One region of the Paenibacillus sp. NPDC058174 genome, then DNA from elsewhere that is predicted to be linked to it. Evidence: predicted binding sites of a transcription regulator. Region 1 holds the regulator's gene; the other holds the start of a gene.
The links. Region 1 encodes LexA, which represses DNA repair genes until DNA is damaged. Its sites were predicted from a motif close to CGAACATATGTTCG; they were not measured.
Positions count from the first base shown of each region.

Region 2: a site for LexA is predicted at 1,534-1,547, ahead of addB (helicase-exonuclease AddAB subunit AddB). Genes of this name have one in related genera too.

Region 1 covers NZ_JBHVUY010000001.1:970,270-973,689, forward strand. Annotated here, with positions in the region: gene ACFVVF_RS04340 (DUF896 domain-containing protein) at 50-235, opposite strand; gene ACFVVF_RS04345 (LysM peptidoglycan-binding domain-containing protein) at 396-773, opposite strand; gene lexA (transcriptional repressor LexA) at 934-1,554, shown strand; gene ACFVVF_RS04355 (YhjD family protein) at 1,636-2,001, opposite strand; gene ACFVVF_RS04360 (WYL domain-containing protein) at 1,983-2,204, opposite strand; gene ACFVVF_RS04365 (hypothetical protein) at 2,326-2,580, shown strand; gene ACFVVF_RS04370 (hypothetical protein) at 2,763-3,386, shown strand.
Region 2 covers NZ_JBHVUY010000001.1:1,604,314-1,607,733, forward strand. Annotated here, with positions in the region: gene addB (helicase-exonuclease AddAB subunit AddB) at 1-1,461, opposite strand, end outside; gene ACFVVF_RS07380 (hypothetical protein) at 1,645-1,974, shown strand; gene ACFVVF_RS07385 (hypothetical protein) at 2,119-2,340, opposite strand.

The sequences.
Region 1 (3,420 bases):
CAGGCCGTTCCCCTCCAATTCCAAAATCCGGCATAACCTTCGTATTGGATTATTGCTTGTTCGCATCCGGTTCATCTACAATTTCAATGTTATCCAGCTGCTGCCGGAAATTGTTACGGAAGTTTTCTAAATACTTCTTACGCAGTTCGTCGCGCTCGGCGAGCTCTTCCTTCGTTAACCCAACGGTTTTATTTTTACGTGAAAGCTCGTTGATTCGATCGATTAATTGACCCATTATATGCTCACCCCACTTGCTGTCTAATTAAACACTCTTACCTATTTTGACTTTTCACGCCTTCAATTGTCAAGGCAAGGACAGGAAGAAGCAAAAAAGGACAGTCGAAAGCCGTATCGGCCCCGCTCTGTCCTATCAGTTCTAACGCTTGTTTTCTATATTAAAGCTTCGGAACGATCAGCTTCTGTCCCGGCGTAATCGTTACAGTGGCAAGCTGGTTGCGTTCCTTAATCTTATAGACATTGAACCGGATATCGTCTGCGTCTTTCGTATACCGCTGAGCGATGCCCCAAATCGTATCGCCTGAAGAGACTACAATTAATTGTTCATCTGCTCCAGGTATAGTATGTCCGCCCGAAGCGTTCGTCTGCATCAACAAGAAGCTTGAAAGCAACAGCGCCATTAATGCTGCGCATACGACCCATTTGAGTAAATGACGGCGAGCAGACTGCTTCACTGTCTCTAACACAGCGCGGCTAGCCGGCGTGTCCTTATGTATGGTCTTGTAAAAAGAAGGATTCGAAATATTCATCATCATGATTATCAGCACCCCAAACATTTGTTCTGTTCTCAGATTACACGAACAGGTGTTTGCAGTCAATAGAAAAATGCGAACTTTTGTTTTTAGGAACTTATGTTTGTACGAACTCCGGTTCTGTGCTATAATTTTTTACAAATCTATTTTTTGGAGTGATCTCATGTCGAAGATTTCCAACCGTCAACAGTCGATCCTTGAATTTATAAAGAATGAGGTCCGGGAGAAAGGCTATCCGCCTTCTGTCCGTGAAATCGGCGAAGCGGTCGGTCTAGCATCCAGCTCCACAGTTCACGGCCATCTGGATCGCTTAGAGAAGAAAGGCCTTATCCGCCGCGACCCGACGAAGCCGCGCGCGATTGAAATTTTAGATCAAGAAGATGTGGACGGCATCATCCGCCCTTCCGTAGCTCAAATCCCGGTCGTCGGGAAGGTTACGGCTGGCGTACCTATTACCGCAACGGAGAATATTGAAGAATACTTCCCTATCTCGACGCAGTTCGTCGGTGATGACGACGTCTTCATCCTTAACGTAATCGGTGAAAGCATGATCGAAGCTGGCATACATAACGGCGACTACGTCATCGTCCGCCAGCAGCCGTCGGCTAACAACGGCGATATCGTCGTTGCAATGACTGAGGAAGACGAAGCGACCGTCAAGCGCTTCTACCGCGAGAAGGATCATATCCGCTTGCAGCCGGAGAACTCGACGATGGAGCCGATTCGCCTCCGCAGCGTGACCATTCTCGGTAAAGTAATCGGACTTTTCCGCGATATCCACTAAGCTGGCCCAAAAAGACTGTCCCCGCTAAAGCAGATGCGATTAGGCATCCGCTAGCAGGGACAGTCTTTTTTCAATACATCATTAACGGAACAGGCTGCCGATATACCGCTGCAGCTTATTCGCCATTTCTTTTTTGACAACATGGCGAAGCAGTGCGTACTCCGATTTATATCCCCGCAAAATAACTTCATACAATATGCCATCGTCATTCCGTTTTACTTCCGCAATGCTTGCCTTCAGCTTCCGCACTTGCGAACGAACGCTGCGAATATCCTCTTCGATTATGCGAAGCACCATTTCACTGCTCTTCACGTACAGCATTTTCATGGAATAGCCGGACTCCATCATCGCTTTCGAGTTATTCATAACCGCATCCCTGACAAACGGCAAAATGCAATAATCCTGGATTAGACGATATTCTTCTTCATTTATGCTTTGCGCTCCCATAACAAGCCGCCTCCCCCGCCTCTTCCCGCTAGCTCAACGTCCACGATGCCATCCAAATTAAAAATGCGAATCGCTTGCGCCGACAAGCAGTAGCCTTTCATTCGGCCGTTCTTCACGGATATGACCTGAACGTTGCGTATGCTTACATTGCGCTTCCGATCCAAGTAAATAAGCTGTACTACTTTACCGATATATCTCTCCATCTCATCTCATCGCCTCGCATAGAACGTTTGTTCCTATTATACACCAAACATACGTTCTTGATGCAAGATAAAAAAAGTTCCAGCATCTGCTGCTGAATCTGCTCGGTTCAAGCTGGGCTCTATGGATCAAAATGCAAATCTGCAGGTTGTGCGCCGCTGTTTGGTCGATTTTCCGCTTCAAAATGCAAATGTGCAGTTTGATCAGCCCAAAAAGCCGCTTCTGAGTGAAAAAGAGAGATTTCAAATGTACTTTTGCATTTTGATCGCGATTTTAGCCCTTTTCAGGCTCATTCACCTGCACATTTGCATTTTGTTTCTTCTCAATCTCAATCACAGGAAGATTAACTGTGAAGCCGACGATACCAAGCGTAAATGATTTAGTACACCAACATCTGGATCACAATCTTGGCAGGCTCCGCTTTATGAGTGCAGACAATTATCAGCGATTAAACGTGATTTAGTTTTCCATTATCGGACATTATTCGATTATTTTCAGAAAATAATAGGAAACATGTGGGTTTTATAGTAGAATACTAGGGACACAAATTTTAGGAGGAAATGATGAAAAAACTTGCAATCGCACTATTCGCTGCCGCCATTATTCTTACAGGATGCTCGAGCTCGAGCGACGGGAAAAACACATCCGAGCCTGTAAAACAAACGAATAATGCAGAGAAAACGGACAAAGAGAAAGGTGTCGAGGTTGATAAAAACCTCACAAACGTAAAAATTACGCTGCCTGCCTCCATGTTTAAAGATGCTGACCTAGACCAAGTGATCGCTGAAGCGAAGAAAGATGGCGTCAAGGAAGCTACAAAAAATGAGGATGGCTCCCTTACGTATACGATGTCCAAATCCGACCATAAAAAAATGCTGAAAGAGATGGAAGACGGCATAGCGGACTCGAATAAGACGCTGAAAGAAGAAGGTACGTTCGCTTCTATCAAAGATGTAACCTATAACAAATCGATGGATGAGTATGAGATGATTGTCGATAAAGCTGCTTATGAAGGCAGTATGGACGGTTTTGCCGCCCTCGGATTTGGGATGCAAGGCATGTACTATCAAATTTTCCAAGGCGTAGACTCCGACAAAACAAAAGTCACGATCAAAGTGAAGGACGAGAAATCCGGAGAAGTGTTCGATACGATCGTGTATCCTGATACTCTGGAGCAACAATAGAAGTAACGAGCCAGTTACCTTAATGGACAGAAAA
Region 2 (3,420 bases), 630 kb from region 1:
CATTACAGCTTCCAGCTCTCGCGCCGCTCTGGCGCTAGGCTCGGCAGCCGCTTCTTCCTCCAGCGATTGAACCATAATCGGCCGCCAGCTTTTCCGGTCCTGCCACTTCCAGCCGTCGATTCCCGCTGCCAGCACGTAATTTTCCAGCAGGTCGAACCGCTCCCGCGTCATGCTGCCGTCAAATGGAAACAGCAGCTCCGTCTTGATGCAGCGGAACACCGCTTCGTAATGCCAGCCATGCAGCACCGTCTCCAATGCAGAGCGGATAAATTCGACGAGCGGATGATGGACGGCAGATTCTTTCTGATCGAGGAAATACGGAATCTCATAATCGCGGAATGCCGCCTCGATGTAGTCGTTATAATCGGCAGCGTTCCGTACCATTACAGCCATATCCCGCCAGCGGAGCCCTTCCTCTCTTGCTCGCCGGACGATATCACGTGCAACGGCTTCAACCTCAGCACGGCGGTTGGCTGCTGCATGCAGCGACAAGCCGCAGGCTGGATTTTCGGCCTCCAGCAAGCTCGGATCAGGCAAAAGCATCGGCACCCGATTGCCATAATGCCGCTCTAAATGGGCCATCATCGGGCTATCGGCGTATCGGGTATGTATGGATGATTCGCCAAGCACAATTGGCTCTAGCACTTCTACACCGGCTTGCGAGGCAAGCGCCAGCAATTTGCCGTATGTATCCGCAGTAGGATGGAACAGCTCCAGCTCATGCGGCTTTTCCCCTTCCGCATAAGCCCGATTCAGCGTTAGCGCGACCGTCACTTCAGCCGAGCTGGCGATCAATGCGCCAAGCGCCTCGTATTCTTTTGGCGTAAAGCCGTGGAAGCCGTCGATCCAAAGCTCTGCTCCCCGCATAGCGGAAGCCGAAGCATAACCCTCAGTCAGCCTCGTTAAATAATCCTCGGAATCGATATACAACCCCGTCAATTCCCGCTCTAACTGTCCATATACTAACTGCAGATCATGCAGCTTGCGCCGCAGCAATGAAGACTCTGCCAACTGCGAGCCTTGATCCGACAACGCTCCGTCGACGCTGTCAGCATCGATTCCGTAACGCTTCCATTCGGTTAACAGCTCGCCCAGACGCTCGATAAAGCCCGGCTGACCGGCGCCGCTTTGGAACAGCTCCAGATCATTGCCGAGCCGATGAACGATTTTGTACAGCAGCATATGCTTGCCTGTGTCGCCGATGGGTACAAGCGCCGTACCGCCCGTCTCTTGCATGACCCGGAACGCAAGCCTTCTGAAGCTCAATGCCTGTGCACGCACTGCGCCGTCAAGGCCGCTTTCTTTCAACAGTGAATATTCCGTCTGAAAGGTCGCTTGCTCTGGCACAAGCATAATAAGCGGCGAGCCCTTGGGCTCCTTCCGCAGCCTGCCGCGAATTTCTTCGAGACAATAGGTTGTTTTTCCCGAACCGGATCGGCCCAGCACGAATCGAAGCGCCAAGTCCGCCACCTCCCGTTACATTCTCATAATCTACTATAGTATCATATTAGCGGCTTTTTTTCACTTCGAGAACAAACGTATGTTCTGGAATATTTTTTCGAAATCGGATCATACCCTATTGAAATTCCAAATATTCCGAGTATAATACTTGGTAAATAGATAAACAGAATGGGGATGCGGAAGATGCGCTCGACAACAGCAATCGTAAAGCAATGGGTCGATGACCACCTGGACCTGTTAAATTATGCTAGACAAATTGGCGATGCCGAGTGGCAGCGTGAAATCATAGAAGTGCTTAAGCAATCCGAGCAGCAGACGAAAGAGCTCGTAATGAACGTAAAGGCTGAGGAGCTTTGGCGGCAGTTCGACCGTATTAATGCAAAAATGCTGGAGCTGTACAACCAATTGAGAGGCACGAATGACGCCGTAGAAATTCATTCGCTGAAAGAGGAAGTATGGGCGCTGAAGCTGAAACGGCTGGAGCTTAGCAATTTGCTGAAGCAGCAAGCGTAAATGCAGGTCCATCCTGCTTCGCTTTTTGGCCTAGTGAGGTTTTCAATAGTAATCTGCAAAAATAAAAAAATCCCGCATGCGGTCGACCGCTTTGCCGGACATCATCCATTTCTATAAAACCGTTATGTAGGCCGTGGGGGCTAATTACATAGCGGTTTGTTTCATTTCACGCATCATGCCCATCATCATCGTCATCATTTCGTCGCATTGCTGCATGTTAGCCATCATTTGATCCATGTCCATACCCATCATGTCCATTTGCTTCATTTCCATCATGCCGTCCATCATCATTTTCATGTTGTTCATCTTGCACATCATTTCTTCCATGCACATCGTCATCATCATCTTCATGCTCATCATTTCCATCGTTGTTGCCTCCTTTCCGCTCATTTCCTTTGCTCAATTAGAAGGATATCCCATTCCCAGATAAAAATCAATACTTTTTTCAAAAAAAGATTGCTTTCGAAATTTGTTCTGTGCTATTATTAAATATTTCGGGTTAACCAATAATTCCCCTTGGGTTTATTTCTTTTGTCGGATTTATAGCGAAAGAAACCTTCGAGGGCACATACAAAAAGAGCTTTTTACTTACTTTCTACACCAGCCTGCCTCCACCTCCCAAACGACGACAGGCTTGAAACTAATACACCACGCTAAATGGCGAAACAATAACAGAACCAGGGTTGACTAGCTCCTAGACCAACATCAGCCTACTCTTCTTCTCTAACACAAGTAAATACCCTGCACTATCCTTTCCGCTGCATAAAGGCACTTACTCTCACATACCTGCACTATCCTTTCCCACTTCAAAAAGCATTCACACTCCCTATTTAACCCTCCTGCTGCACTAGCACATAGGGTAACTGAGCAACTCCCTACTTCCTCACTCCAACAGTTGTTGACATGAGTAACCCCTAACACTTATCCAACGGCTAAGAAAGTGAACAAAATGCAAAAGTGCATTTTGAAACCCCAAAAATCAGCCAAAACAGCCCTCAAAATGCAAAAGTACATTTGAGATCACTCCATTTCGTCTATTTGGGGCTTTTTGAGCCAATCAACCTGCACTTTTACATTTTGAAGCAGTAAATCGCCGAAATTCCGGCGAACAACATGTATTTTTACATTTTGATTGGTGAAGCGGCTCCCTTTAACGAACTTCCTTCACTAAACAATGTATCAAAGTTCGCTGCATATGAGTTTTGTTAGACGGTATTGTGTCACTGGGCGTTATGCATTTGATTGGTTGTGAATGCCTATCGCTCTTTCTCGTTTGATGAGTTCATTTTGCTACTTGATGAGTTCGTCTTGCCTGATGAGTTCATCTCGTTGATTAGTTCGACTTGTTTGTGAGTTCGCCTTGCCTGATGAGTTCGACTCTTTTGATGAGTTAGACTTGCTTGATGAGTTCCTCTTGTTTGACGAGTTCGTCTTGTTTGTGAATTT